DNA from 2 places in the Peribacillus sp. YIM B13482 genome. Region 2 is predicted to be linked to the other one. Evidence: riboswitches for the same ligand, from Rfam matches in the RefSeq annotation. Region 2 holds a riboswitch; the other holds the start of a gene.
What was found. A riboswitch is a leader RNA that binds a small molecule or an ion and turns the genes downstream of it on or off. The one in region 2 is predicted to bind cyclic di-GMP.
Positions count from the first base shown of each region.

Region 1 (16,043 bases), on a different contig from region 2:
AACCCCAATCCTGGGACTCCGTTCCGCCTGCACCTGGATGAAGTTCAAGAATGGCATTTTTCGAATCATATTCTTCACTTAGTAAAAGTTGAAGTTCAAAGTCATTCATCTTTTGTGAAAGAATCGTGATTTCTTCTTCCAGCTCAGCCAAAAGTTCTTCATCATTCTCTTCTTTCACTAGTTCATATGTCAAATCCAGATTTTCATATGATTCATTAAGGTCGGACAATTGATTCACTTGTTCTTTCAAAGCATTCGTTTCATTGATGACAGTCTGTGCTTTTTGCTGATCATTCCAAAAATCAGGATGTGTCATCTCATTTTCAAGCTGTGCGATTCGTGCCTCTTTTTCATCTAAGTCAAAGAGACCCCCTAAAGTCCGTTAATCGTTGCGCTGTCCGTTCGAGTTCATTTCTAATTTCTGCCAATTCCATTTCTCTTCACCTCATTAAGTATGTTAAAAAAAAATCCCTGTAGAGGGATTCGCTTCATTACAAATTAACCTCTTCAAACTATATGCAAATATATTGCTTTATGCAAACTAAACATGAAAAGAGGCGGCAAGCGTTAAACTTTACCGTCTCATAATCATTATACACCTAACTTTAGCCTAAATTACCATGGCAATTCTTATATTTTTTACCGCTGCCGCATGGACATAACGCATTCCGGCCAACGTCTTCCTTTTTACGGGCAGGGGCCTTTTTCACTTTTCCCCCGTCTTCTTCCTTCGGGTTGACCGCTTGTCCTTTTATGACTTCCTTCCGCTCTAAATTGTTGCGGATTTCAGCCTTCATGATATATTTAGCGACTTCATCTTCCATAGAAGCAATCATGGCTTCAAACATTGCGAAACCTTCAGATTGATATTCACGTAACGGATCGATCTGGCCATAAGCACGAAGGTGGATCCCTTGGCGCAATTGCTCCATTGCATCAATATGGTCCATCCACTTACTATCGACTGCACGAAGAACGATTACTTTTTCGAATTCACGCATTTGTTCTTCGGATAGCTCTTCTTCTTTTTGGTCATAGCCTTCTTTCACTTTTGCTAAAATGAATTCAACCAATTCCAATTCATCTTTTCCATCTAAATCATTTACAGTGATTGAGCCTTCATTGAATAGGTTACCATTCAGGTAATCAACTAGACCTTGTAAATTCCAGCCTTCCTCATCGCCCATTGGTGCAAATGCGGCAACATTGCGCTGGATGGATGCAGTAATCATCTTTTCGACGATTTCACGTAGGTTCTCACTTTCCATTACATCGAAACGCTGCTTATAAATAATTTCCCGTTGTTGACGGAGAACATCATCATATTGCAGTAACTGCTTACGTGAATCGAAGTTATTGCCTTCGACCCGTTTCTGTGCGGATTCAACGGCCCTGGTCACCATTTTACTTTGAATTGGCTGGGAATCATCCATACCAAGACGTGCCATCATGCTTTTCATGTTATCCGAACCGAAGCGGCGCATCAATTCATCTTCCATTGATAAATAGAATTGAGTGACCCCTGGGTCTCCTTGACGGCCGGAACGACCACGCAACTGGTTATCTATACGCCTGCTCTCATGGCGCTCCGTACCGATGACAGCAAGTCCACCAAGCTCCTTGACACCTTCACCAAGCTTGATATCCGTACCACGTCCTGCCATGTTGGTAGCGATCGTGACTGAGCCTTGATTACCTGCATTCGCAATGATTTCCGCTTCACGTTCATGGTTCTTTGCATTCAAAACATCGTGAGGGATCCCTTTTTTAGATAAATAGGCAGAAATGACTTCAGATGTTTCGATGGCAACCGTACCGACAAGCACAGGCTGACCCTTTGTATAACGTTCGGCGATGTCTTCCACAACAGCCTTGAATTTTCCATCAGTTGACGCGTATATAAGATCTGCCCGGTCATCCCTAACGATATTCCTGTTTGTCGGGATCGCGATGACATTCATATTATAGATATTGCGGAATTCCTCTTCTTCCGTTTTGGCTGTACCAGTCATACCGGAAAGTTTTTCGTACATCCTGAAATAGTTCTGGAACGTAATCGTCGCAAGAGTCATGCTTTCATTTTGAATCTCAAGGCCTTCTTTCGCTTCAATCGCCTGGTGGAGACCTTCACTGTAACGGCGGCCCTTCATCAAACGGCCAGTGAATTGGTCAACGATGACAATCTCACCTTCCTGGACCACATAATCCACATCCAAATGCATGGAAACATGCGCCTTCAACGCCTGATTAATATGATGATTCAAAGTAACGTGACTAATATCGAACAAATTATCGATGTTAAACGCTTTTTCAGCTCGGTTCATCCCATCTTCGGTCAGCTGAACACCTTTTGTCTTTTCATCATACGTGTAATCCGTATCTTTTTGTAAAGTTCTCACAAACGCATTGGCTTGAATATAAAGCTGGGCCGATTTTTGTGCGGAACCGGAAATGATCAAAGGCGTTCTCGCCTCATCGATCAAAATCGAATCGACTTCATCAATGACAGCAAAGTGCAATGGCCGCTGTACCATTTGTTCTTTATATAGCACCATATTGTCACGTAGGTAATCAAAACCTAGCTCATTATTCGTGCTATACGTAATGTCAGCATTGTACGCCTCTTGTTTTTCTTCTTTAGAATGACTGTTCAAATTCAATCCGACGGTCAAGCCAAGGAAATCATACAATATACCCATCTCAGTAGCATCACGGTGTGCCAGATATTCGTTGACAGTAACGACATGTACACCTTTACCAGTAAGCGCGTTTAAATAAACCGGCATGGTGGAGGTTAATGTTTTACCTTCCCCTGTTTTCATCTCGGAGATATTTCCATCATGAAGCGATGCCCCACCCATGATTTGAACACGGTAAGGATATAAGCCCAGAGCACGCTTTGCCCCTTCACGCGCAACCGCAAAAGCCTCAACTAGCAGATCATCCACTGTTTCCCCGTTTTGATAACGCTCTTTAAACTCTCCCGTTTTGGCACGCAGCTGTTCATCCGATAACGCAGCCGTCTTATCAGCCAGCGCTTCGACCTGATCAGCGATTTTTTCCAAACGCTTTATTTCCCGCTTATTCGGATCAAAAACTTTATTTAATATATTAAGCATTCAAAACGCTCCTCTATTATGGTAATGATCGTTCAATAACAAAATTCATATAAGTAAGAAGAAACACACCTTCTATTATTACAATCCACGCTTAATTTTACCACTTCTACCCTAGAGGTACAACTTCATGTCACTTACCTGGTATAGACCTGAATTCAATTATTGCGAAAAACAATGGATAAATGAAGAGTAAAACTGTTAAAATAAAAGGAAGTATAAAAAATATATTGCAAACTCCCCACTATTCCAAATGCAACTGAGAACTATCCATAACCTTCCATCACTAATCTGTGTCCTTCTCTAGCGATAGCATGTCAAGGTAATCCAACCTTACAGGCTCCATGCTTTGAATGATTTAATGTGGGCTACTCAAACTTATAAGCAGAAGATAAATAGAACATGTTTCGAGGTGGTATTGATGATTGGTAAACGTGTAAAAAAACTGCGAGAAGAAAAGAAAATGTCCATGACTGAACTCGCCGATAAAGCGGGGGTGGCAAAGTCTTACTTAAGTTCGCTCGAGCGAAACTTACAAACGAATCCTTCTATTCAATTTCTTGAAAAAATCTCCGCCGTGCTTAACATTCCTGTTGATGCCCTTCTTTACGATGCACCAAATAAGGAAAACTTGGACACTGACTGGATGAAAATCGTTGAGGAGGCTATGAATTCGGGTGTATCAAAACAACAATTCAGGGAATTCATCGAGTTTAATAAATGGAGAAAAGATAAAGAAGAATAGTAGTTTAATAATCTACCTACATAATCCGGAAGAATACAGCTTGAATGAACTAGACTTGCTAGAATCTCATGGAAGAACAACCCTATAAACAGCTAATGAATTGAACCACTGTTTATAGGGATGTTCTCGCTCCTTTTCAGTACTCAACTTCCATCGTTCTCCTCTAATGTAACCTCAAGGCTTTCCCGTTCAAAAAAAGCACTAATTTCCTCTTTTTTGAAACCCAAGCTCCTTGCTTCTGAAATCAACTTTACCCATTCTTGATCTATTTCCAAATTAGCCACCTCTTCTACCTCCTAAAATACTCTTTGTATTTCAGGCAGACCAGCCATCGTAGTCGCTAAACCTTAGACCTGTGCCTTTGCGCCCTAATTTCAATAAGTTTGCCTTTGTCGTGTTACTATTACCAAATCATTACTTTTAATCATATTATAACGGATACACACTCCATATATTGCTATTTTATGTCGGTAATCTATCTAAAAGCAAACCTTTTATCCGACAAAATATTACAATATTAGGAATATTTAATATTAATTCAATCATTATCAAAGTCCTATTCATATTCGCTTTTTTTAAAATGGGGGATACTGCCTTCATTAACCATTCGATGGGGCGTATTAATTCTCTCTTTAGGTGCAACCAATTTTTTGCACAGTTAAGTCCTCACCGCAGATCGGGCAAAGCCACTTTCCATATTCGGCACTGCTAAAGGAAGCCCTATGGTATTTATGGCAATTGTTTCGATATAAAAAACGCCCCCTCTGCACCTTGAGCAAATGTTTTTTATAAGAAACTACTCGTTCTCTTTAAAGAATTAACAACTTGAGTATAGTACAAAAGTTGTAGGTGTTTGAATAGGTAAAAATAAACGTCTATCTCGTTAAAGAACAAGAATTGTTCGTTAATTACAGTCATTTTTTATACCTTTTGATTATATCCATCTAACTTTAGTAAAATAGTAATGAAATAATCAACAGCAAACATATGGACTCATCGGCTATTAATGTAATGGGAAACTACCAAAATGTATAAAAAAAGCACAACCCAGAGGCTGGGTTGTGCTTTTGATTTTAGAATTATAGTTAACTAGGTTCAATTAATCCATAGCGTCCATCTTTTCGGCGGTACACTACGTTTGTTGTATTAGTATCCGCATTCGTGTAAACGAAGAAACTGTGACCAAGCATATTCATTTGTAAAATGGCTTCTTCACTGTCCATCGGCTTCAAATCAAAGCGCTTATTGCGGACCACTTCAATATCATTATCGTCTTCGAATTCATCCACCACTTCGTCAACATCCGTATTGAAAGCGAATGTATCGGGTGTCGTCGATAGATTGTTCCGGAACTTACGATTGACCTTCGTTTTATGTTTACGAATTTGGCGTTCAAGCTTATCATTGATCAAGTCAATGGCAGCATACATATCCGCATTTTCCTCTTCAGCGCGAAGAACCAAATTCTGCATGGGAATCGTCACTTCGACCTTAGATGTATTATTGTTCACTTTTAAATTCACTAACACATTTGCATCTGGTGTATTGTTAAAATATCGTTCTAACTTGCCAATTTTCTTTTCGACGTATTCTCGAATTGCTGGAGTTACCTCAATGTTTTCACCGCGTACGTTGTAATTCATAAAGTGAGTCCTCCTTAAATTAAGACTATACAGTTAGATTCTACAATACCCCTCCGGTTCCCTTTAGAAACACATCATGAAATATGTCGAAATTATGAAGCAATTGTCGGAAGGTTTTGGAAAGGGTTGATGTCTGCCCTAGCTTCATTATAACAAATGCCTAGCAATAAAGAAAAAATTAAGCCCGCATTATTTACAGAAAATTTAAAAATATTTAACATAAAAACCGTTTGGAATCCAAACGGCTGGGTAATCAATTTCTTTTATCGTAGAACATGCCATCGATTGATAGACTTTCATAGGGGTTCGTGTATTTATTAGATGATTTTTTCTTCTTATTTATTTCCTGGATGTCCCGCTTTATCTCCAGCTTTTGGAGATAAAGCATGCGATCGACCTGTTCGTTAAGTAACATTGTTGCACGGCCAAGTTGTTGCTCTTCACCAGTAAAAGGCGGTTTGATTTGAGAAAGAAGTTCATCCCGCTGGTCAATCAGCTGTGTGAACCTTTCTATTTTATCTTCACGTTCTGCAATCGTCCGATCTTCCAAAACGGCAAGTAATTCAACAGTCAAATCATGAAAGGTTTGAATGATCATTACACTTGACCGCTTTGTGTAAACTGTTTTTTCCGGTTCATCTGAATAAATTCCTTCCAGGTATTACGGAAGTCAGTAACGAGTCCCTCGACCTCTTCCAAGGCTGCAACATCATTTTTCATATTCGCCTCTATCAGACGTCGGTTCATGAAATCATACAGACTCATCATTTCCTTGGACACTTCGACATCCATATTCAGCGTCACCATCAATTCATGGACAATGTTTTGCGCCTTTATGATGTTGGTATTTTTCGCTTCGATATTTCCTTCTTCAATTGCTTTTTTCCCAAGCATGATGAACTTTATGCAGCCATTATAGAGCATTAATGTAAGCTCTCCCGGGGATGCTGTATTGACTGAACTTTGTTGATATGATTGATATGGATTATTTATCGCCATATTTATCTTTCTTTCCGACTTGCCTTAACTAAAATAAGAGGCTAACGATGAACTTTGGCTGTTTGCCTTTTGAATCGCTTTTTCCATGGCCGTGAACTGATTGTAATAGCGCGATTCCAATTTCGTTAACTTTGCTTCAAATGTTGATATCCTCTTATCCAACCCATCAACCAATTTTCCAATTGTAAAATTGTTATTAACATATCCGGCCTTTCCGGCCTTTTCAGTAATCACTTTCATGGATGATTCTATATCACCCCGTAACCGACGCGCGAGGCCTTTATCGCTTTTCTCCGTTCCATTGGTCATGAACATATCATAAATCGCATTGGGATCTTCACTAATGGCTGCCCGGAGCTTGTCCTCATCAATCGTTAATTTACCGCCCTCCAAATAATTCTTGGTCGTAGTGATACCCAAACTGCTGAGATTGTTTTTTCCTGTGATTCCATCCACCGAGGTGTATAGGGACGTTCTCATCGTAGTTAGGAGACTTTTTAGTGTTGAGTCACTTTTTAACGTTCCGCTCTTCGCTTTCTCATCCCACATCTTCACTTCATCTTCTGTCATTGCCTTCTTTTGCTCAGTAGTAAGCGGGGTAAAGGAGCGATATTTCGCTTCACCTGTTTTATCCTGAACCTTTTTAATGATTTCATTGTATTTATTCACAAACTGAGTGATTGTATCCAAGATGGAATCCACATCAGCCGTTGATGAGAATGTGATGGTATCCGTCGTTTTCTGCTTAACCGTTATTTCCACTCCATTGATTTGAAACGTATTCGAAGGCCGGGAAATGTCCAGTCCATTATAAGTAATCGATGCATTTTCCCCTTTTGCGCCGACAGCCCCTTCATTATTACTGCTCATTTTTAACACAGCAAAAAAATCTCCGCTACCCCCTAATTCAATTTCAGGGCGATCATTTACATCACCGGTATTTTTAGCAGTGATGGAAAACTTCTGGGAGGTTTCGTCAAAAAATAGAGTCACTCCCGAGTTAGCATTAATTTTATTAATAACACTCTCTAGCGTATCGTTTTCATTAAGAGTAAGCGTATACGGTTTGTCCATTGTTACTCCATCTTTTACTTCCGTATCAAAACCGCCATCTTTATTGATAGCCAGTATCGTAATATCTTGAGGAGTCGTGATACCCAATTCCGATAGTTTCTTTTTGGAATCAGTAACTGCTGATTTATCTGTACTGGTCATGGTTGCTGCTTTGGCAAGCCCATTCACCTTGATATTTCCAGTAAAATCACTGGTCGAGCTCACATTTCTCACCGATACTGCATCTGGATTTGATACCGATATTTTCTTTTTAATAAAGGAAGACTGCTTCCCAACCCCATCACCAATGAGTCTATCCAATTCTGATAAAGATGTATTTATCGAGCGGTAATCATCCCGCTGCCACTCGGAATACTGCTTTTTCTGTGTTAATTTATCCAAAGGCACCCGTTCCGCCTGCATCATACTCTTAACTAATTCATCAATGTCCATTCCACTCGCAAAACCACTGATTCTTACCACAATCAATCACCCGCCTATATTTTTTCATCCACCATAATCCCGACAAACTCTGTCATTGCCGCATAGAAATCCAGTAACTTCTTAGGAGGGATCTCCCTGATCGTCTCATCCGTAACGTCATCCACAACCTTGACATAATACTCATTCAGCTCCTCATGATACTCAAAATGGATGGCCGTTTGTGTTGGATCCAGGAAGGTGTTCAAACTTTCCACTACTTCATTCACCTTTTCTTTAGCAGGCTCATTATTAGATTCCACACATTGTTCTGAATAGGCAAGCGTATTCATTTCACGTTGATAATATGAACTAATTCCGTCTGAGATTGCTGTTCTAAGCTGTGAGGAAAGAATATTCGTGGACAAACTCTCCAGCATCTAAATAGCCCCCAATTTGATCTGTTTACTTTTTATATCGGTAATTAAGGTTTTATTTTTAGTCACTCATAGATTTTGGTTGCACCTGCAAATACTCATTAATGATCCTTTGCTATAAAAGAGATTCTACTAAAAAAACTCCAGAAAAATATTTGGGGTCTAGTTGATTTCCACTCCAGGCACTCGCTTTCCGCGGGCGGTCCGGGAGACTCCTGCGGGGTCTCCCTTGGACACGTATCTCCCGCAGGAGTCTCGTACCTTCCGTTCCAATCAACTTTGTTCTAATATTTAGATAGAAAGCCCTTTACCTACAATCTTGTTTAGGACTTCCCTTTTTATTCAAATAATCAGCGAACATACTAAAAATTGATATATCCCATCCAGCTTGTAATTGATAGCTGTGTTCACAGTCATTTCACCATACACATTACTGACATCTTCAGCTGTGTATTTTGCAGTGCCATCATACTCTATTAGGATTTTAGCCATAAGGTTCCTTGGTGACATGAACGAATGGTCCCTTCCTTTTTAAGTGGCAGTAATCTCTTTTTTTCTACATCACAGTGTTCCTTACACCCTTCAATCAGTACAAATAAAAGAGCCTGACACAAAGTGTCAGACCCTTTATTGTTAAGCTAACTATTCAATTAACGAAGTAACTGAAGAACGCCTTGCGGTTGCTGGTTAGCTTGAGCCAACATTGCTTGTGATGCTTGCGCCAAGATAGAGTTTTTAGTTTGCTCCATCATTGTTTTTGCCATATCTGTATCACGTATACGTGATTCAGCAGCAGTCAGGTTTTCAGAAGAAGTACCTAAATTGTTGATAGTGTGCTCTAAACGGTTTTGGTTTGCACCTAGTTTAGAACGCTCTGCTGATACTGAATTAATTGCGTCATTAATTTTTGTAATTGCTGCAGCAGCACTAGCATGGGTTCCTACATTTAATGCTTGTTCAGTTGTTTCGTTATTAGTTCCGTCTGTTACTGCTAATCCTGCATTATCTGCTCCTTTAGTAGATATACCTAAAGCTTCTGCACTCATATTTCCAATATCAAGAGTCAAACTTTGTTTTTCATTAGCCCCAATTTGGAATTTAAGGCTCTTATCCGGGTCAGCAGGAACTGCGTCGACCTTTTCTGCACCCTTAGTAACTTCTGTTACAGTTCCAACGCCGTTACCAGTCAAGGCAACAGAAGATTCTTTGTCAGCTTTTTGAGTTAAAGTAATTTTTCCTGTTCCAGCATCAACAGCTACAGAATAGTTATCTTTAAGTGCGGCATTACCTTCGATGGCAGCTTTTAATGTATCTGCATCACTGAATTTACCTGTAGCTGGATCCTCATCCCCGGCAGCTACAACTGTGAATGTTTGACCACCAATTTCAATTGTATCGTCTACAGTGGTGGAAATTGATCCAAAATCAAATGAATATTCTCCTGCAACTGCTGGTTTCCCTGCCACTGCTGCTCCATCTTTGTCGCCGTTTAATAGTTTTTGATTATTGAACTCAGTTGTGTTAGCGATACGGTTAATTTCAGATGTTAGGGAATTGATTTCTTTTTGGATTTCATTACGGTCTGTACCAGTATTGGTGTCTGTTGCTGCTTGTGTAGCAAGCTCACGCATACGTTGCAGAATATCAGTCGTTTCGTTTAATGCACCTTCTGCAGTTTGAATCAAAGAGATAGCATCTTGTGAGTTACGGGAAGCTTGGTCCAAACCGCGGATTTGTCCACGCATTTTTTCAGAGATTGCAAGACCGGCAGCATCATCGCCTGCACGGTTGATACGCATACCTGATGCAAGTTTCTCCATTGATTTAGATTGTGCATTCGTTGCACTTGATAATTGACGGTGCGTGTTTAAAGCTGAGATATTGTGATTGATAATCATTTTATGTTTCCTCCTTGAGTTTTAAGTTCCCACGTCCATGTGGTTGTTTACGAAAGCAATGAATAAGTCTATTTCACTGCTCATCGTTGTATATTTAATATCGGTCTGCTTGGAAACATATTTAGCGGGTTTTCAAGATTTTTTCTTGAAATACTCATTTATATTTTCCAGAAGATTGGTTTTTATTTCAGAAGCTTCGCTATTTTCCTGCTGGATGGACAGGTAGATTTCCTTCCTATGGATATCGACGTTTTTAGGAGCATTGATACCCAGTTTAATTTGTTCTCCCTCAACAGCCAAAATCGTAATTTCGATATCATCGCCAATCATGATCGCTTCGTTTAGCTTTCTGGGCAATACGAGCATCATTCCTCCCCCTGTTCTGCTGGAGGTTCAATCAATCTGTGCTTTGTACGGTATTCACTGCCGTTCATGATAAATTGCTTTCCCGTTTTTTTAGAGGCATTTATGATGATGGGAGCCTGAAGATTCGCCGTCGTTTCATTGAAAGGGTCTTGAATCGTCAATATGACGAAAGTAATGACTTCCAGTTCCGTTTCTATTTGTAAAGAAGATAATACCTCATCCGGAAGCTCCACTTCGTAATCACGAAACACTTCAAAAGGATTTGTCACAATGAAGGCAACCTCTTTTGTTTTTACAGATTGCAGGACGAAAAAGGGCGTGTCATCCAGAGTTAGCAAACAAAACTGTTTTTCTTCTAGAAATCCTGGTATCCCGCTATCAAATCGATAAATCTCTTCTTCCACTAATTCGATTTCGCCATGAAATTTTGTTTGTAGAATCATTATTGTTTCACTCACCTATCTCATCCGGAAATAAATTGATGAAATCTATATCCAGCGCATTTTTTTGTAGAATTTCCACATCTGCACTCCCTGGTGTGTATGTATGGTTCGGTCTATTGATTCGAGCATCAATGATCGGTTTTTGAGCGGTTGCTTCAATCTCCACCTGGGCCGGCTGATAGTCAAGCTTTACGCTGAAATGAGAGGGAATCCACCCAAGATTGAATTGCTTCTCCGGCCCTTTGCTGTTTTGCCTGGCCTGTTCTGCGAGTGCATTACCGCCTTTTTCAATATGCCTTAGCTCCGTCCCCTGCTGAGCACGTCTTGTCATACCAGCCAATCTTGATATCCCTGCCGGGCAAATTCCTCCACTCGCTTGGAAAGGCTTTTTAAATCCATATCTTCCCTGGCTTGTGACTGGTCGATCGTCAGCTTGCCTGGGGCCGTTCGGATTTCCAGGATTGCCTGCGGCTGTTCGATAGATTGGTCCGCTGCCTTCTGTTCGATTTGCTGTACAGGCTGTTCTATATTCAATCCAATCTTCATTGAGGTGGATTGCAATCTAATTTGTGGAATCTGCATCATCAACACTCCTTAAGAGAAAAAAGCTATCCTTTTAAGAATAGCTTAGCGAAGAAAATCTAATAAACTCGGTTGCATGATTTTTGCACCGATACTTAATGCAGCACTATGGATACTTTCCTGGGTCGTCAAATCCATGATTGCTTTTTCGATATCGACATCCTCATTTTTCGAAAGGATTTCAGTAGCAAAGACCTCCTGCTGTTTGAGGCGGTCCGTCATCAGCTCAATCCGATTCTGCCTTGCGCCAACCTGTGCTTGCATGCCTAAGAAAGTATTTATGGTTGCGTCAAGTCCTGCCAGCGTGCCACTCACGTCACCACCGTTTTCAAGTGCGTCGATTGTTTGGTCAATGCTTCCCCCAGCGGCAAGCGCATCACCAAAAATCTTCGAACCGTCCGTATTGATTTTCAGGGAAATCCCGGAAAACACTTCAAGGTTTATGTCTCCTGTGCCATACACCGTATTCCCATTCCCATCTTTAACGGAAGACGGTCTCACATTTGTATCCTGGCCGTTGAAAATATATTTCCCGCCTATCTGTGTGTCGCCAAGAGTTATGAGATGTTCTTTTAATTGCTTTATTTCCTCAGCAACATTTTTCAGTTGTTCGCCTTCATACGTACCATTGCTGGCCTGAACCGTCAACTCACGTATCCGCTGCATGGCGGAAACAGCTTCAGAAATGGCATCATCCGTGCTGTCGATCCAATTTGTCGCCTCGGCAATGTTGCTCTGATACTGCCCGTTTGTCCGGTACCCCATTCCCATCATGGCAGCGACAGGGTTATCGGATGGTTTGGAGAATTTCTTTTGAGAGGAAACCTGCTCTTGAAGCTTGGCCATCTTCTCGTAACTGCTGCTTAAATTGCTTAACATATTATTGGTTAGCATCGATTGCGTTACCCGCATGTTCGTTCACTCCTATTATCGGCCTACAGTGCCCATTCCGTTTATGATTTTATCGAGCATTTCGTCCATCATCGTCATCATTCTTGCAGAAGCATTGTATGCTTGCTGGAATCTGATCATATCGGTCATCTCTTCATCCAAGGATACAGAACTGACAGAGTCTCTATTTTGGTTAACGGATGTAGCAAGCACGACAGAATTGGAAAGGTTTTTTTGGGCGCTTTGAGAATCCACACCCAGTTTTCCGATGATTCCGGAATAATATGTGTCGAAACTTCCCGTCAATTCCTTTGAATTTTGGTCTTTAGTCGAGTACTCACTAAACGCTTTCTTCTTCAGGTCAGCCAGGAGTTTGGCATTTTCATTATCCCCGGATGCCCCTCCGCTTTTAGCGCCTGCGGCAATTTTCGAGGGATCCTTTACGATTTCACTATTCACCTTGATGCTTTGGGCAGCGCTCTTACCTGGTTCTATTTCAAAGAAGTCCAATGTTGAAGCATCGCTATCACCTAGTGCATATCCTTGTTTGTGGATGGCATTAAACTCGTTCACAAAAGCCGTCGTCATATTATCCAGCTTTTTTAGCATATCAGGATACGCTCCCCCGATCGTACCATCATCCTTTTTATAACCAAAATTGTTGATCAAACCGGATAGTTCTCCCGAGAATTTGTAATCCGTCATTGTTTTTGAACCGAACTTCACTCCGTCTACCATACCTGTCGTTTTATCATAGCTAACTTCAACTTTCGAAGTTCCCACCATCCCAGTTTGGTTAACACTTACTAGATTGATAGGCGGCACATAAGACGAACCGTCTTCTTGCATCAATTCGATGTTGTATAGCCCTGCAGCTACATCGCTGGATCTTCCGTAATCCGTCGGAATGACGTTATTCACTTTTATGCTGACAAGCTGCGAAAGTTGGTCTACAAGTACATCACGTTTATCATAAAGGTCATTTGGAATATATCCATGCGGCTCCACTTTACTGATTTGTTGATTGAGTTGATCAATGCTGCTAATGAGCGTATTGATTTCGTTCGCTTTGACGTTTATCTGATTACCGATATCCGTTTGAACGCTCGTTAGCGATTTGTAGTAGTAGTTAAGGGTATCCGCGACCATGACGCCCGTTGAGGCAACGACTTCACGGGCCCCGGAGTTTTCCGTATTGGCCGTCAGCCCTTGCAGCGAATTCCAGAACTTCTCCATCGTGGCAGCTAATCCGCTGTCGGTTGGTTCATTCATGATCCCTTCCATTTTAGACAATGATTCGCTCATGGCCCCATAAAAACCGATTTTATTACTTTGTGTCCTGAATTGTGCGTCCAGGAAACTATCCCGGATCCGCTGAACCGTTTCTGCCGCCACCCCTGTCCCGATTTGGCCAGCTACGCGCGGGCTGTTCAATCCGACAGTTGGAAAGCCAGACGTCTGTACCAGGTTGACCCGCTGCCTTGAATATCCTAATGTATTGGCATTGGCCACATTATTCCCTGTCGTGTACAAGGCTCCTTGAGAGGTGGATAATCCGCGCTTTGCCGTCTCAAGACCCATAAAGGTTGAAATCATTTGGTCAAACCTCCATCTTTTTTCTGTTTCTTAAGCTTTTGAATCAAACATTGCCATGACGCTTTTTACCGGCTTTTTAACCGAATCCCCATAATTCAAGTTCTGATTCTGCGGCCTCAGCATATCCAAAGAGACATTGATGAATTGAAGGGATTGATAGATTAATTGCTGATTTAAACCGTTCCGCTCTTTCAGCTTAGTCACTTCATCAATCAATTCCGCTTTTAGCCGTTCAATGATTTCCGTTTCAACTGGTCCTGTCAGTTCCGTTACGGCGTGGATGGAGGCCTTCTTTCCCACGGTTCCATTTACTGCAAGGAATTCCTTGACTGCCCCCTCTCTCTCCATATCGGTTTGACTGATTGCTTTAATATGCTTTTGTTCCTGAATCAGCAGGGCAGTAATTGCCTCGGTATCACTTGCTTTCAAAATGGCCGTTTTTCTTATCGCTAATTGATTGAAGCTTTTATGAAGCTTGATCAATTTTCCAAGCGATTCGATGATGTTCCGTGCAGACATTTTGCTGCCTCCTCTGCTCATAAATGAAGGACGGAAACTGGTCCCGTCCACTTCATTCAAACTTTAGTTCATTTCCGGTAAAAATCGATGAGGCCTTTAGCCGTTGCCTGGGCATTCAATTTATAATTTCCGTTTTCAACTTGGATTTTCAGTTCGTCCACCTTTGCTTGTCTAGCAGCAGGAATCGGAGATGATTGCTGCATTTCTTTTGCCGCTGAAGAAATTTCAACTTTATCCGAGGCATTGACCTTAGACTCTTTGATATTCCCCGTTTTATTGGCTTGAAGATTATACGGGTTAACACCTGTCATACCGATGTTATTGATTTTCATATTCCAGATCCTCTCCTTCGGTCGATTTTTTTAATCCCATAACAATATGATTCTTCAGCAGACCATGAGAATGCTCTGGACTGAGTTATTCACCCTATTGTTATTATCGACAAAGAATCGATTTCTTTTATTGTTTCCTGTAATCTTTCCTTCGACAACCATTGTCGAATATTGTTCTCAATATCGGATATTTTAACAAATCATGCATGCTTTCGCCATGATATCTACCCTTTTTGATCATCCTTCATGTAGTACGTATTTTTTTTATCATTTCCTTGAATTTCAGTTGGGCGCCTTTCCTCACTTTCAAATGCCTGCAAATCCGTAACGAGGGAATCGCTGCACTTGCCGCATAACCTTCCGATCTTGATGTGAATGCCGCACTTTTCACAAGGAATTCCTAGATTGGGAAACTGCGAAATCCTTAGCTTTCCTGTTTTCACAAATTTAATAATTAAAGTTTCTTCAACGCCAGTTTCCTTAACCACTTGCATCATGGACGCCGTTCTATTTATTTTCTTGCGAATATAGGCATACACTTTATCATATTGGGCTTCTTCTTCTTTATAACAGGCATCGCATAGATCACGGTATTTCGTCATAACGAATAACGAATTACAGTTTGGACAGTTGAATATTCCCATTGAGTTTCCCTCCCTCACCATCACAACGATTATTCTTATTACTGTATATATCGAATAATACCAGCGATACTTTAGGACGTTTATTAAAATTAGCTGTTTCACCTTGCCAGGGTGATGGATGATACCTCTCTGGCCCCAGCCGTTTTTAATGCCTTGGCTGCATGCCTGAGCGTTGTGCCTGTAGTGTAAATGTCATCGATGATCAAAATTGATTTATGCTCCAGCAAATCCGTTTGTATGACCTGAAAAACCTGGGGTAATGACATTCTCTCTTGACGTGACTTTTTTGACTGTTTTTCCGTATGGATCCTTGTTAAGATCTCGGCAGTGTGAAGTCCAAGAAGTACTGCCAAAGCTTG
Region 1 covers NZ_JBHZPF010000001.1:219,541-235,583, forward strand. The annotation lists one part of gene prfB (peptide chain release factor 2) at 1-370, opposite strand, end outside; one part of gene prfB (peptide chain release factor 2) at 372-434, opposite strand; gene secA (preprotein translocase subunit SecA) at 606-3,119, opposite strand; gene ACFX4L_RS01095 (helix-turn-helix domain-containing protein) at 3,538-3,861, shown strand; gene ACFX4L_RS01100 (anti-repressor SinI family protein) at 4,005-4,145, opposite strand; cyclic di-GMP riboswitch class I at 4,177-4,259, opposite strand; gene hpf (ribosome hibernation-promoting factor, HPF/YfiA family) at 4,947-5,504, opposite strand; gene fliT (flagellar protein FliT) at 5,758-6,102, opposite strand; gene fliS (flagellar export chaperone FliS) at 6,102-6,503, opposite strand; gene ACFX4L_RS01120 (flagellar hook-associated protein 2) at 6,528-8,039, opposite strand; gene flaG (flagellar protein FlaG) at 8,054-8,416, opposite strand; gene ACFX4L_RS01130 (hypothetical protein) at 8,756-8,923, opposite strand; gene ACFX4L_RS01135 (flagellin N-terminal helical domain-containing protein) at 9,064-10,311, opposite strand; gene csrA (carbon storage regulator CsrA) at 10,444-10,677, opposite strand; gene fliW (flagellar assembly protein FliW) at 10,677-11,120, opposite strand; partial or broken gene ACFX4L_RS01150 (DUF6470 family protein) at 11,128-11,705, opposite strand; gene flgL (flagellar hook-associated protein FlgL) at 11,748-12,614, opposite strand; gene flgK (flagellar hook-associated protein FlgK) at 12,630-14,189, opposite strand; gene ACFX4L_RS01165 (flagellar protein FlgN) at 14,220-14,708, opposite strand; gene flgM (flagellar biosynthesis anti-sigma factor FlgM) at 14,777-15,040, opposite strand; gene ACFX4L_RS01175 (TIGR03826 family flagellar region protein) at 15,265-15,684, opposite strand; gene ACFX4L_RS01180 (ComFC family protein) at 15,783-16,043, opposite strand, start outside.
Region 1: another riboswitch for cyclic di-GMP. It lies ahead of ACFX4L_RS01100 (anti-repressor SinI family protein); the one in region 2 lies ahead of ACFX4L_RS06540 (anti-repressor SinI family protein).

Region 2 (16,043 bases):
CTCATACGTTTGCGAGGAAAAAAAGAAGATGACCATCGCCCATAAAACGAGCAAACCCGGGACGTAGTATCTACGGATCATATACTATCAGGTTCTTCCATGATCCCGCTTAATTTTTCCTTAATCTCGTCCACAAGTTCATTTACAGTAACATCCTGCCCAGACTCTCCCTTGGCAAAAGTGTCTTTTAAAATATCAAAAAAATCCATTTGAATGTTCCACTCCAATATCATTGAGCCACCACTTCATACTGTTGTCCTAATCCTTTTTTTCAAAAATAAGGAATATAGCTCTTTTTATTTGATAATCACATATAAAGTGGTGATTGGCAAGCGGAATTAATCTACAAAAGGGTAAAATCTGAATTTTTAAAGAAATGATCACAAAAAGTTCATAACTGACGGAATATTAAAATCAGCAGTTGAATACATGCAGTTCATTTGGTGTAAGATCCAAATGAAAAAAAACAAAAAAAGGGGCGATTCCTCAGCCCCTTCGATACCCGCTATTATTGCCCCATTAAATAAGTCATCAATGAAATCAATACTAAAGTAATGGAAATATAAGCCCCGATAAAAATTTTCTTGCTTCTCTGTTTCTTTTCATAAACTTCCTCGAACGTAATGAATTTGTTTTTTGTCATCAAATAATCTCCTTTTATTTTGATGGCAGCTATCTGACATCGCCTTCCGCGAAGTCCCTTCGCTTGATCTCTATAGTTATATCGGCATACAACCAAAAACATTTAGGTATTATTAACTATATAGTTTATCATACAAAGTACCTTAATTAAAATATTCCATTCTACCAACAAGTCTTTTATTCCTAGGTATTCATTCTTAATGCAAAGCAATTATCCCTACCTGTTCATAGAACTGTTTTTTGGGCTGCAATTTGTTCAAACCATATCCATTTACCGATTAGTAAATAAAAAGGATAGAAAATCACCCTTTGCAAAAAATAACAAAAATGATATCAACGAGAGGAAGAGAAAAAATGAATTCAGAAATGCAGGAGAAATGCGGGGTATTTGGGGTGTTTAATCACCCCAAAGCAGCCGAATTAACTTATTACGGACTTCATTCACTTCAACACCGTGGTCAGGAGAGTGCAGGAATTGTGGCTAGTGATGGAAAATCATTCAGGAGTCACAGGGGAATGGGATTAGTAACCCAAGTATTTTCACGGGACATCCTTGATGGACTAAGCGGAAATATGGCCATTGGCCATGTACGATATTCAACTTCTGGTGAAAGTTTACTGCAAAACGCACAACCCCTCGTTTTTAAATATAGCGAGGGGGACTTGGCTGTTGCTCATAATGGCAACCTCGTAAATGCAAGGATAGAACGGGATGTGTTACAACAGCAGGGAAGCATCTTTCAAACAACAACCGATACTGAAATAATTGCTCACTTAATAGCTCGTTCAAGTAAAAAGCATTTCGCCCAAGCCGCACCTGATATGCTTAAACGTATCGACGGTTCATTTGCCTTGATTATAATGACTGAAAAACAAATACTAATCGCCTTGGATCGTCATGGGTTACGTCCGCTTAGCCTTGGGAAAATTGGCGAATCAATCATCGCCTCCTCAGAAACATGCGCTTTAAATGCAGTTGATGCTAAGTTCTGGCGGGAAGTTGAACCGGGTGAATGGCTTCTTATAGATGAAAATGGAATTCAAACTGGAAGATTTGCGGAAAAAGGAAAGGTTTCCCTTTGCTCCTTTGAATTTGTCTATTTTGCCCGTCCAGATAGCGTCATTCAAGGAAGAAGTGTCTTAGCAATCCGAAAGGAATTAGGTCAAATTCTGGCAAAAGAACATCCGACACAGGCTGATGTCGTCGTTGCAGTTCCCGAATCAAGCGTCCCTGCCGCCATTGGTTTCTCCCAACAATCAGGAATTCCATATGAAATGGGGATTATTAAAAACCCTTATGCTGGTCGTTCATTCATTGAGCCCACGCAAGAATTGCGCGACTTAGCTGTTCGACTGAAATTAAGCGCTGTGCAAGAAATTTTGGAAGGAAAAAGGGTGGTATTAGTCGATGATTCGATTGTTAGGGGAACGACAAGCAAGCGCATTGTCCAATTGATTCGGCAAGCAGGTGCCAAGGAAGTCCATGTAAGAATTAGTTCACCTATGGTTAGAAACCCTTGTTTTTATGGAGTGGATATGCCAACTAAGGAAGAACTATTTGCCAACAAACACGAACACGAACGAGCGATGGGACAGGTTATCGGGGCAGATTCATTAGCCTTTTTAAGCACCGAAGGGTTATTAGAGGCAGTAGATGTAGATCTTGGAGAAACTAGCAGTCGCTGTATAGCCTGTTTTAGTGGGGCTTACCCAACTGATATTTGAAGGATATGGCAGGCATCACACAAAAACAACCGTCTTTGTGTGATGCCTAAAACCCCATTTTCCTAATATTAAACCCGCGCTGTATTTCTCCTCCTGACAGTCGAACTCCTCGATCACCAATGAGTGTATCTTTTTATTCCGAGTCTTTAATTTCTTATCTTATAAAGTTCATTATAATTTTTATCCAACCGAAAAATGACAACCATAAGGGCAGACTGAATAAAGTTCCCCATATGATTCCCATCATAATATTTGCAGGTCCATCCATAATAAAAATCCCTCTCATTTAAGTTGATTTTATTATTGTGTCCATGATTCATTGTTCAGGATACCCTTTCATATGTTTTTGGTAAAAAAGTCCATAAAAAAAAAGACTGAATATCAGTCTTCCATAAAGTAAATATTTATTAACTCATTATGAACTTTTTATCTCTATTACCTAAGATGAACTCCCGCACATCTTCAATGGATAATCCTAAATTTTTAGCCTCTAAAATTAAATAAACCCATTCTTCTAATTCATTTTTCGCTTTCATGACAAATCCCGCCCCATTTGTGGTAACACAGCCGTCTTAGCATAGCCTTAGACCTGTAATTTTGCGTCCCTACTTTTCAATAGGTTTGCTTTTCTCAAGAATATATTAATCCTTTATTTAAATCTATTGAAAAAGACTTTTTGATTCTCTGTTTTCATGGCGCTCAGCCATCATGTCCTCAAAAAAAATTCCCCTACTTTAATACTATATTAATATTAATTATACTTAAAAACGTAACAATTGCTCATAATATTATTCGTTTTTTTATGTCATTTTTCCACATTATTCTTCAAAAAGTGACATTGCAATATATAAACTCAGGTAAAATGTGCTTTCTTTAAAACACTTTTATAAAAACAATAGAGATATATCCCTATAATTAACTTATATTTCCTATACCGGAAGAATATTTCGAATCAATTGGCTTTACTAGTAATAAAATGATTCAGTTTTAATTAATTTTCCCTAAGAAAAAAAGCCAGCATTACAAACCATAATATGGCTGTAACCTGACTGTTTATTATATATTTTAGAGTTTACACACTTGATTCCATTTGGATCCCTAATAAATTGCTAAACATCCCTCTTTTTTCACTCGCTAATTGGTTATATTCACCGACCTGAATAATTTCTCCCTGATCCATGACCAACACTTGATCGGCATTGCGAATCGTCGATAATCGATGAGCTATTACAATGATGGTCATTTTCCCTTTTAATCTTTCAATAGCGGATTGAATCTTTGCTTCGTTCGCGGTATCCAGTGCACTTGTTGCTTCATCCAAAACAAGGATGGCTGGTTTGCGCAGAATCGCTCTGGCCAGTACTAGACGCTGCCTTTCTCCTCCTGACAGGCGGACACCTCGATCACCTATGAGAGTATCCAAGCCTTGAGGAAGCTTTCTGACAAAATCCGCGGCTGCAGCAAATTCCAAAGACTCCCATATGGATTCATCACTTGCATCAGGGTCAATGATCAGCAAATTTTCCCTTATTGTTGCATTAAAGAGAAATGGATCCTGTGGAATATAACTTATGGACCTCCGCAACGATAATAAGCGGTCATTTGTAAGGGGATTATCATCTATTCTGACTTCACCCTTATTAGGTTGATTTAACCCCATTAAAATATCTATTAAGGTGCTTTTTCCGGCACCCGATCGCCCTACAATAGCCGTCATCCGGTTAGAGGGAATGTGTACGTTTATATTTTTAAGGGCATACGTACTCTCACTTTGATCATAACTAAAATACACATTACGACAATCTAACCCTCGTTTAATTTCAATAGGCTTGATATTTTTATAATCGGATTCATATAACTCTCTCGCAACTCTACATTCGTTTTGTAAATCCGACAATGCTTTAAAAGATGGAAGCGTAGATCCTATTTGCTCTAAATTAGATTGAATGCTAGTGAACCTTGGCCATAACCTTGAGAAAATAACCATGATCAGCATTAATTGTGCTGGCTGGGCCATGAACATCTTTATCGAAAAAAACACAAAAATGGCAATTAAAAGTGAAGATACGATTTTGAAGATCATTTGGGAAGTTGTATTTAACGTCGTTAACTTGATTCTGTTTTTTTCCATTCTTTCACTTAAAGAAAGAAACCAATTCAAATGAGATTCCTCTAGTGAATTACTTTTGATATCTTTCATTCCGTTAAGGTGATCTGTCATACCCGCTAAATATGTTTGTGTTAACTGAAAGGTTTCCTTTCCTATAGACTGAGACTTTTTCACAAATTTCCGGGACGAAAAAATAAGGATCAACCCAAAGGCTATTATAAAGCTCGTCATTGGAACAGATAAATAAAATGCTATACCGATTTGAATGAAAGTAAATATAAGGGAGGCTATAAACTGTAAAAATAAATTTATCCCTGCACTTACATTGAAGGTTTCATTTGTCATGATGTTGATAATATCGGTTTTCCTCTTTTTTAGGTAAAACCCCCAATTCACTTGCAGCAGACTGCCATACGCCTCATCCCTTAACTTTCTAACAAAACCCTGTTGGATTTTCACTCCCAGGATTGTTTGATTCCGCTTAAATACACTTTGTCCTACCATTAATATCACGTAAACTCCAAGTATTAATATAAGACTGAGCGTTTCCGGGATTCCTAAGAATAATTCATTAACCCAGCTTAAGAAAGGAACTTCATCCGTTTTTATATCCATTACACCGGTCAATCCAATCAATGGGATCAATAAGAAAATTCCTACACCTTCTAAAAAACCTATTAAAATCATACAAATAAGATTGATATATAGAATTTTCCCAGAATAATCATGTATTCGTTTGGTAAAAAGTAAGAGATGCTTCATAATCATGTCCTCCATTCGCAGGCCCTATTTAATCGTTTTCCTCCATGTTACCCGGTGGCACCATATTGTATTGTGGTAAAGAGCGAAAATGGAAGGAAAGGTATTGGGTATCCACTTTTCTAATATTAATTCACATTGAAGATGAAGATATAAATGAGTATGTGTGGGGTTGGTGAAGCGTGGGCTCATGGATATGCTTACATTCATTATTGATACTCAACATCTGGGGTATTATAAACTTTAACCAGATTCTTGTTCCTTCAGCTTCCTAGAATCGTTCTTTTTAGAGAACTTAGAAACAACAGTGAACCTATCCATCACTTCAAAACCAGTTATATAAAAAGGTCCACTGCGTAGCCAAGCATGTGCAATGAGCCCTCCATTCTCATCTTTAGCTGTACCTAAATAGAGCGTACTATCAATCTTTCGTTTCTCCAGCATTTTCATACCTGCAATAGCTTTAACAAGACATTGGCTTTCCCATATGGTATAGCGGCTCATAATATTTATAGCCCTCGATACATTTGCTAAAGTCTCTTTATTCGCTGCATTCAAGTCATATGATGACTCTTTCATCTGCTCACCAAGTGTTGGGGCAACCTTTGAAAATGAAAGGCTTTTAAGATAACGGGCCTTGCCTAAATGTAAAAAAGCTTCGATAAACAGCAACTTTGTCTTAAAATTCAATCGAAGAAAAGTCTGAGCTTTCTTTATGATATTCATTTTTTAGCCTCCTAGAGCCTAAAGATAAAGATTCATTACTAGGATTTGATACTAACTAAGCCTTGTTCTAACAATTGATTTAAAAAGCCAGTGACATGTGACATACAATCGGCTGGATCGACATTATATTGTGACTGTAATGTTATAACTAGCTCTTGAATTGAAATGGGTTCCTTCATTAACTCCCATATTTCTCCGCCCAGCTCACCTAAATTATAATATTTTCCGTTAGAAACGCTTAACATCACTTTTTCCCCATCCATATCACTTACTATGTTTCCTGGACTTTGGCTATATAGAATTTTCGTATCAAGTTGATTAATATTCATGAACCATTTCCTCCCCTTTTAATACATGTAAAATTATTTCCGATAAGTCTGTTGCTGTAAAACGATTTGTTGGTCTGCTTATTTGAAAAAACTCAATTTTCTTGATCATTCTAGCAGAAGTCTTAAAATGCCAGTCCATCAATCCAGACTTTTGTATAAAAAAATTACGGTATGTATGATGATACAACTTATAAAACCTTTGAAGAGATTGTATAGGCTTAATATCTATCTCTGAATCTTCTCCCTTGATCAATTCAAATACACCAGCAAGCGGGAGTGGTTCAGAAAAAAACTGACTTTGAACAGGAACAGCAAATTTATCTTCTCTAACAATGAGTGGCTGATAGTTATTTGAATCCATTTCAAAATGATTTAAGCTTTCCAACCATAACTTTTGTTGAGGATATGAAGGTGTTACAATTGGTATATTCTCATGATTAAGAGTTACTGGTATGACATCATCACTCATGAGCTTATAGCCCCTTTTTAAAAAAGCTGAAGCAAGAGTGGATTTCCCAGCACCAGAATCACCAACAATCGCATATGCCTTTCCATCTATGGCTACCGCACTTCCGTGTATAGGAAGAATCTTTCTTTGCATCAATATGGCCCCCATACAGGTCCCAAGGAGATAAAGTCGAATTTCATCTTCCTGTGCCGCATCAATTGGGGAAAATACTATTCTATTTCCACTTTGAATCAAGAAAATGGCCGTCTTAGAAACATGGAACATGATCCAGTCTTTCTTAATGACAAAATCATCATCTGGAACTGATCGCTCAGACCATAATGTATGTAAATCAGCTTTTTCGATAACAATATCCGTTTTATCATCCTCTACATTAATAGGAAGCAATTCAGGCAAAGGTATTTCACTTGAAATTGTTAAACCATACGCTTCATAAACCGTCTTTTTTTTGATATCAATCATATAAATACCCCCGAACAATAAATAACGTCTCTTCATTAGCTGGTCCTAATGTTTAATACTTTGTTATTGAAGTCATACCCCTATTAACTGGAATAGGGGCTTAGGGGAATCCTAACAGACTTTGTTGCGCAAAAAAAGGTTAACTAAAAGTTATATCACCTTTAGGAGTATGTGATGGGAAAGCAGCATCTGTGTATTCACCATCAGTTCCAAGCATCGTTTGATTAACATCAAGAATTTCTAATTCAGGTTTTTTCCATTCCTTTTTCATAGTATTCACCTCCTTTTAATTGAATTGTTTTAAAAACCGATACACGATTAAACTTCGCATTAGGAATTTATGTTCAGGATTTGTAGCAAGCTCTGGTCCCGTTCCTTTTTTTATCGTAACTAGTGCATTCTTTATCGCTTGACCATCCAGGAATTCAAGAGCTTTATCATCTGTGCTAAGCTGCTCTATCTCCTCTATGAATTCACCCCATTTAGGAAGCATACGGTGTATCCAATCAACTCCTTGCACACCCCTGTATCTTTGGTTAAGCCTTACTTTATCGGGTAAGAAATTCACTGTAGCATTTCTGATCAGGGCACGATCCATGCCATCTTGTACATATTGACTTTCCGGAAGTGATAAACAAAAGCGAATAACACGGATATCATTCGTCGGATCTCGCTTCCACAACTTGTATCGTAAGGAGAGCTTTGTGGAAAGCGTATTCCCTGCATTCCATTGAAAGATATCTTCAAAATGCTTTTTTCTTTCATTAAAAATATCAGAATTCGAATACCAGCCTGTTTCATCCATGCCGAATTCTTTAAATTTGTCATACACGCCTATTTCTTCTGCAAATCTTGGATTGATTAAGGAAGGAATTTTATATGGTGCACCTTCCGGAAAAATCCGCTCAATTATTGGAAAGCCGATTCTAGCAATAGCTTTCATCTTTCGCAATCTAGATCCGCCAACATTTCTACTATGTTGGTCCAACTCTTGGTAAAGTCGAACCCATTTTAATCTTTTTAATAGGAGCGAGTAATACTCTAATGGGAATCCCCAAGAGATTGAAAAGTTCCCTCTATCCCCATTAAGCAACACACCTATGTCATCCTCATTCGCCTTTTCAAACATCCCTTTCAACCAGAAAGAATTTTCAAAAAACTTATATGGCATCTCCATGGTGTCAAGAAAGTCTTCCATTTCAGAATAGGAGTCTTTCCCCTTAAAGTCACAATAATGATCAATAATGCCACCAACATGTCCTACCGTCGATTTGATGAAAGGGCGCTCATCCGCCAAAAAGTATGTAGGCGTAAAATCTTTAAAATCTTCGGGAGGAATATAACTATATGTATGTAGTGCAGTGCTTTCCCGCTGCAATTTATTCACAGCAAAGCCAACAACAGCCCCAGAATCCAACCCACCACTCAACTGGGCGCCAACTTTCCGATGTGTCCTTAATCTAGATGTAACAGCTTCCTGGAAGACACTTTGAAATGCTTCTATGTAATCTTCATTAGATTTAAGTTTTAACTTATCCCCCTGAGTTAAATAGGAATATCGTTTTAAAGTTACCCTATTATTCTCTATTGTTAAGCTATGGGATGGTGGTATCTGATTTATGGTTGTATACGGCGTTAATGAAGAATCTACTGCATCAATCATTCCCGATACTGCCAAATACTCAGCAAGCCACTGCTCATTCAACTTTTTTTCAATAAAAGGTAATGACAAAAGTGGATCCATAGTCGTGCAAAATGCAAACTTCTGATAGTTTTGGTGATAATAAAGAGTCCTGCTCCCTGAAAAATCCCTTGCCCCAAACAACTTCTGTTTCTTTTCGTCCCAAATGACAAAAGCAAAATCCCCTACTAAAAATTTGGGCGCATCTTCCTCCCACTTATAGTAGGAAAGGAGAATCAGTTCACTATCCGTCATGTCCTTTTGAGCGGATGACTTAACTTGTAACCTCTCAAATAACTCATCACGATTATCTATAATTGCATCAGCAGTAATGGTACATTGCCTTTCAAAATCATAAAATGGGAGCTGCTCTCCAACAGATTCCGGCGTGATCCATTGAGCATGACAACCAAGGAAAATCTTTTCCGAATGCCACATTTGGATCGAATCAGCAGGGTACTTTTGTAAAGCCGACATCAAATTATGGCATTGTTGAAGATTTATAGACTCTTCATTAAAATGATAAATACCGGCAATAGCACTCATGTTTTCCCCCTGCTTGTTTTGTTATGTAAATAAATTACATGATTTTCCTTCGATGTTGGTTAAAAACCTTGATGAAAATACTTCTATCATCTGACTTGAAAAACCTCACCCCAACTAATTTTAAAGGTGTCCATATTTCTTTCATTAGAAATAGAGGCATAAATATTCCTCCTTTCTTCGTTAACCTATAACATGAGGTTACTTTAAGATGATGTCTTTAGGTCTTTACTTTCTAGTAATTTATCTATTTAATAAGATCTCACTATAGTTTAATAACAAATGTTTAATTGTTTCATTCAAAAGGAAAAATTCAGACATTGTACATCAATTTAATTTTTTTCTAATTCACTATCTTTTATGGAACGTTTTCCCTGTTTAACTTCTGCAGTTCCTTTTTACAAATATCATGTTCTTAATAACGAATTTCATAAGTTAAAAATACCACCTATTTATTCCTATGTCAATAACTTTTCCACCTGAATAAAAAGTCCTATAAAGTGTTAAGGAATCTTCCAATTTTTAATTGATATTTTATGTCTGGAACTATTTGATTACCCTGTTTCAAATTTGAAATATAATCGTTTTTTTGATCAAAGTAATTTAGTTTATTTCTACTTCTACATTGGATTTCTCCATAGGAACAATATAGTTTAATACTTTCATTTAAGAGAATCCGTTAGTCCTTAAAGGTAAGAGTTCAATCAGAAGTATATAATAACGAACTTATCGATATAAACTTTTCGAACTCGAGTAAATCTGAAACAACTTGCTAAATAGAAGAAACTACTCAAGTAGTTCCTTCAGTTTGTAGACAAAAGGGGTTAGGAATGTTTTAATTCCGAACCCCTTTTGATATTTTCTTGGAATTTTACTCAAGATTAAGAGCTTGGGTCTCTACGAGCCTCTATGTTAGGCCATTTTTGGACCTTGCCATGTCCAATTGGTCATCTTCTTTAAATTCACGGCAACGAAAGTAAGCATCGCCTGTATCGACAATTTTTTAAGTCCCCTTAAAGTAGTCCAACGCATACCATGCTTTTCTTTTGCATCTGCGAATACACGCTCAATCGTTTCCTTGCGTTTCGCATAGATAGGTTTTACATCTTGATGATGACGCAGGTGATCTGATTCTTCCATATTTTCTTGCCAGATATGGCGCGTCACCAATTTGTGGTCTTTGCTTTCTGTGCACTGTGATAAAAAATGGACATATCTTACAAATGTGTTTTGGTGCTTTGTACTCGCAATAGCCCTCTTTATTCGTTGTTGAGCACTTAAAAATCTCGCCCGATGGGCAAAGGTAACAATCAAAATGCTCATCGTAAACATACTCATGTTTGCGGAATAATCCTTCTTTTGTTCGAGGCCGTGTATAGGGTAAAGCCGGTATGATTTCTTTGTCAAAAAGGTAGCTTGTAATGACTGGAGTTTTATAAGCTGCATCTGTGGCAAAAATGGCTTCAGGCTTTCCAACTTTCCCAATCACTTGTTCAACCAGTGGCTCTAACATATGGCTATCATGCGTATTTCCAAGTGATAAACGTCCCTAGCACAAAACCGTTGAGGTCTACAGCCGTGTGAAATGAATTGGCAAACTGTTTTGTCCGTTCATCTTTCACATAGTAACCACTCTCAGGATCTGTTGTACTTTCTTTAATCTCTTTGGGTTTCTTCCATATCAAATTTATCTGGTGGAAGAGGTATCTTTCCATGGTTTTCACGATCTTGATTTATTTCTTCTTGAAGTCGTTCTTGATACGCTCGTGTTTCCTTGCGAACGACTTTCTTTACGAACTTTCGCTTATTTGCACTGGCTTTCACATGAGTGGAATCAACGAATACATGCTTTGCACTTATTAACTTTCTTTCGGAAGCTGTCATTAAGATGCGATAGAAAATCTGTTCAAACAGGTCAGTATCTTTAAAGCGTCGTTCATAATTTTTGCCGAATGTTGAGAAGTGAGGCACTTTATCGTGGAAACCGTAACCTATAAACCAACGGTGAGCCATATTTGTTTCAACTTCTTCAATTGTTTTACGCATGTAACGAATACCGAAGGTATATCGAATGAATGCAAGTTTAACCAAAATAACTGGATCAATACTTGGGCGTCCTACCTCTGAATACATATCTTTCACCAAGTCATATATGAATGAGAAGTCAATGGAGGCCTCCATTTTACTATGGGAATCTTTTTTGAAATAGTTATCCAAGCTTATAAATTTTCTAATTTTTGAGGACTTTTTAATTTCTTACTTCTTTCACTGAATAGACTTCCTAAGGGGTTTTCCTTACCATTCTACATATGGACAAAAAAGGACGCAGTGGAAAATACAGGAAGTTGAGATACTTAGGCAATCTCAAGGTCTTGACATCACTAGAGCTAGGATAAAACAATATTATAAAATGGATAACCTTTTGCACAATTGATGGCTTTAATAAAAAAAGATAACGTCTAAATTTATTAGTTGAAGCGAGAATATGTAAAGGCTCCATTTCTTTGATGAAGTATAATGCACTGTCTGCCAATTTTCTTGGCAGACTTCCTTCTGTTATTATCTTCATATCCTCATTGAGAGGAGTTTTTAGTAGCTCTGAAACTAAAATAAGAGCTTGCCCTACCATATGTTGACTCTCGTACGTTTTCATAAGGATATTAGCATTAACTATATTGAAATCTCTACTTAACATCTGGTCGATATCTTTCAACCACCGTAGGCGGAACCAACCATGCCGAGCACCATGAGATACAAGATATAAAAACAAATGCTCTTCCCCTAAAAAATAGATTGGATAACTTGTTTTACTCACTCTTCTTTGGTCCCATAATTCGTTAAAGGATGGTTCTTTCGAAGGAATTGGGTGTAGTCTCCAATGAATTTCGAGTTCGATATTCTTTTGGGTATGGATATATGTTATGTGGTGTCCTCTCCATTTCAGCTCATTTAATAAAGAGGTCTCCTCCTCTCTTTTATAGCCAAAATTTAAAAGTAGTTCTTCAGCATATTCTAATTTTGTTATAGGTATTAAAATATCTAAGTCCTTAGAGGTTCTTAATGAAATGTCGCCATAAAGATCTGAAGCAATTATCGGCCCTTTTAAAAAAAGGATAGGAATTTTATTATCGGTAAATAATTCACTTAAAAGTTCCATTTCTCCACTTAAATGCAGCATTTGAAAAGTATTTTTTTTGTATTCTTGTTTTAATGTTTGAATAACGTATTTAGGAATGTTCTTTTCATCACTCCTAATTAATGTGTGGTAAATCAATGGATACACACGATGATACATTGCTAATTGGAGAAAATGATTCCAATTAATATCCCTTATCAATACATTATCAAATGATTTTTTCTCTTCCACTTTCATTAGTTCAAGTAATAATTTTATTTCATTTGAAAGAAAGGACAAATCGAGACTGTGTTTTGTTTTCATAACTTCTCCTTAGTTAGAAAATTATTAAAACTATCTAATCACCATAAGTTTTAAATAGAACTGATAAACAAAGAACTTTTTTCCTTTGTATAACTTTAAAGATATATAAATATATTCTGTTAAATATATACTTTACAAGGAGGAGTACCAGAGAATTTATTCTAATTTAAAAAATTATTATCATACCTTGTTTATATTATTCACACACAGTCGAGAATAATCCTGACATATATCCAAAAACGCCATTACAATTTCCTAATACAAACTCAACTTTATATTTTGCACATCCTGGTGGTGCAACTTCAATATGTGGTCTAATAGGATAGTTCCATATTCCATTTTTGAACCCTTTGTTTATAATCTCTAACTTACTTGAATATAGTAACCTATCATCACTATCATAAAAGATAATCCTAACTTTAATATTGGCTTTTGTAACATCTTTTGTCATTAAAGCACATGAGGCAATAACTGTCTGACCAGCTTTTACATTTCTAAATTCAGTAGTAGTTAGTTTAACATATGCTAATTTGTTATAAGAGATAAATTCAACTGCTTTTCCATGATTATAACCTACAGTTGATACCACTTTATTTGAAACAGAGTACTTCCTAGATAGTGAATATCCAACAGGTGGTGATGAAATCATGTCAGATCCAGAAGTATTTGTATCATTTTTAAACGTAGAGTTTGCAATTTCATTAACCTGTCTTGAAGGTAAGATACCTTCACCCTGAAAGAAAATATTCTTTTTATCAACTATAACTTCATCATCAGCTAACCACGCCACGCTAGCATTTGTTTCCAAGTCAGTACTTCTATATTGAAAGTTATCTAAAGAAATCCTTAGTTTTGAAGATATTGAACAACGGAACATAGAAAATCTTCTTAGTAAAGCAGACGTACCAATAATAGAAAGATGAACTATCTCATCTTTAGTATTGGTAACATCATAGACTGCAATACCTCCTTTCATAATATTGTCGTGATATCTGGTTCCAATCGCTTCAATATGCCCACCGAAAAATGTAATGTTTCTCCAACCACGTTTCATATAGAATACTCGTTGTAAAAAGTCAGTAGAACAGTTAACAAGCCTTAAATCAAAACCATCACTAAGCCACTCAAAAGCTGAATCAGCCCCAGCAAAAATAGAATCAGAAAAGTGTATATTCTCACCAGAATTAACTACGTTTTGGTCATCTACTCCAAAACTGACATTAATATTATTTCCTTCTAAATGAACGCGTTCAAAGGATGAAATATAGTTATTGAAATGATTAAATTTAAAACCTATATTATAATTCTCAACTGCAATATCACAAGCAGAATAACGAGCAAACGGCTTTCCAGATAAATCTGTTCTAGAACCAAACTCTATTGCAGTTGAATTAGATGTTTTTTTATTTAGTTTGTTAACAAAAATAAAACCACCATCAATTCCATTTATAAAGGGTGCTCTAAACCATTGCTGCTTTTTAATAAGAGTTGTATATGTGGGATCATCTTTTAATGGACTAAACCAAAATGCTGCATCATTATAAACACTAGTTTCAAATATAACCAAACCTACCGCTTTTATTTTGACGAACTGTGAACCTATTATTTGAGATTTAATTTTATACCTTCCAGCAGGAAAGATAACTTGAGCCAACTTTGTAAAACTATTATTTATTACAAGTAATTTAGCACTATTTAAAGCGTTTTGGATAGCTATTGTACTGTCTTTTACACCTGTTGGGTCAGCATTAAAGTCATCAACTACATCTATAAAATCGCTATTTTTCTTTGACATTTCATTTATTTCATCTGAACTTCTATCGCTATCCATAACCGTGGTCGAATCCACTTTTAAACTTCTAGATGTATATCCCAAAATAAAAGATACTAACCAAAACATCGATTCCATTAAGAAGTTTCTACGATCCACAATACCCCCCCTTAAACTACACTAGTAAAATTATTTATTTCGAAAAATACATTTACATATGTATTTTCATATTTCGTGGAGATCTAGCTCTTATGGGAAAAACTCTTGAAGAAAATCTCCAAATAACTTTCAATTTCAAGGTCAAGAATTGACTTATCCAATTATTAAAATACGCTTTATGAAACATTTGGGCACAAATATATTAGTAATTTCCATTATTTAACTAGATTAAGGAGCATTGTAGAGTAACAAAAGCAAGAGTGAAAATTCCAAATATTATATTCTTATACTAAATACCTTGCCTTTTAGAAGATAGAGGGTTAAAAAGAAGATAATGGTAGATATAGGAATTAGCAATAAGTTCTCTAATTCTAACATTAATAATTGTTTCATTAATAAGCCCACAATAACCATAGCAAAAAGTAGTTTTAATAATTCGATTATGATTCCTTTAACATTTAATTGCACGTTATACTTTTTCCTAAACCTTAAATAAATAAGGAACATTGATAGCGTTCCAGATAAAACGGTACCTAGAACAATACCAAAGATTCCAAAGTAAACTGACAAAATTATACTAAGAAAAATGTTAATAATAGAAATTAAAATACTATTTCTGAATGGAGTTTTAGTATCATTATCTCCGTAAAAGTATCTATAAAATAAATCTCTTACCGCTCCTATAGGTAAAAGAATAAAATATAGTAACGAAAGGTTGTACACGGAATTAGTTACGTTGGTATCAAATAAACCTCTTTCAAACAAAATTGCAATCATATCTCGACCATGTATAATAAATTCAGTTAAAATATAAATCATTATTGTTATTAAAAGTATAATATATTTTTCTAACGTTTTTTTTGACTCTTTTTTATTATTTGAAATTAATCTGACCAATTTTGGAAACATTATAGCAAGCAAGTTGACAACTAATAGAGAATTAACCATGCCATATAACTGAGTGCTATATGTCAAGAGTGAAACACTTCCTGTTCCTAATTTTGTTGCAATAAAAATATTTATTAATATAGTGACTTGAAATAAAGCGGTACTAAAAAAAAGCGGAAAAAAATTAATAACCATATTTTTAAATTCATTATTTTTTAAATCAAATGTTATCTTATAAGAATATTTTATTTTTTTAATTTTCAAGAAGACTACCTGTAAAATAAATTCCATAAAAAAACCAAACGATATTACAATGCTATAGTATATAATACTTTGGTCT
Region 2 covers NZ_JBHZPF010000008.1:32,264-48,306, forward strand. The annotation lists gene ACFX4L_RS06520 (VanZ family protein) at 1-81, opposite strand, end outside; gene ACFX4L_RS06525 (YwzD family small protein) at 78-233, opposite strand; gene ACFX4L_RS06530 (hypothetical protein) at 509-643, opposite strand; gene purF (amidophosphoribosyltransferase) at 997-2,367, shown strand; gene ACFX4L_RS06540 (anti-repressor SinI family protein) at 2,775-2,903, opposite strand; cyclic di-GMP riboswitch class I at 2,922-3,003, opposite strand; gene ACFX4L_RS06545 (ABC transporter ATP-binding protein) at 3,440-5,239, opposite strand; gene ACFX4L_RS06550 (lasso peptide biosynthesis B2 protein) at 5,480-5,962, opposite strand; gene ACFX4L_RS06555 (lasso peptide biosynthesis PqqD family chaperone) at 6,001-6,291, opposite strand; gene ACFX4L_RS06560 (HPr kinase/phosphorylase) at 6,281-7,222, opposite strand; gene ACFX4L_RS06565 (paeninodin family lasso peptide) at 7,362-7,493, opposite strand; gene ACFX4L_RS06570 (lasso peptide isopeptide bond-forming cyclase) at 7,509-9,449, opposite strand; partial or broken gene ACFX4L_RS06575 (IS1182 family transposase) at 10,359-11,681, opposite strand; gene ACFX4L_RS06580 (nucleotidyltransferase domain-containing protein) at 11,728-12,885, opposite strand; gene ACFX4L_RS06585 (glycosyl hydrolase family 28-related protein) at 13,082-14,815, opposite strand; gene murJ (murein biosynthesis integral membrane protein MurJ) at 15,092-16,043, opposite strand, start outside.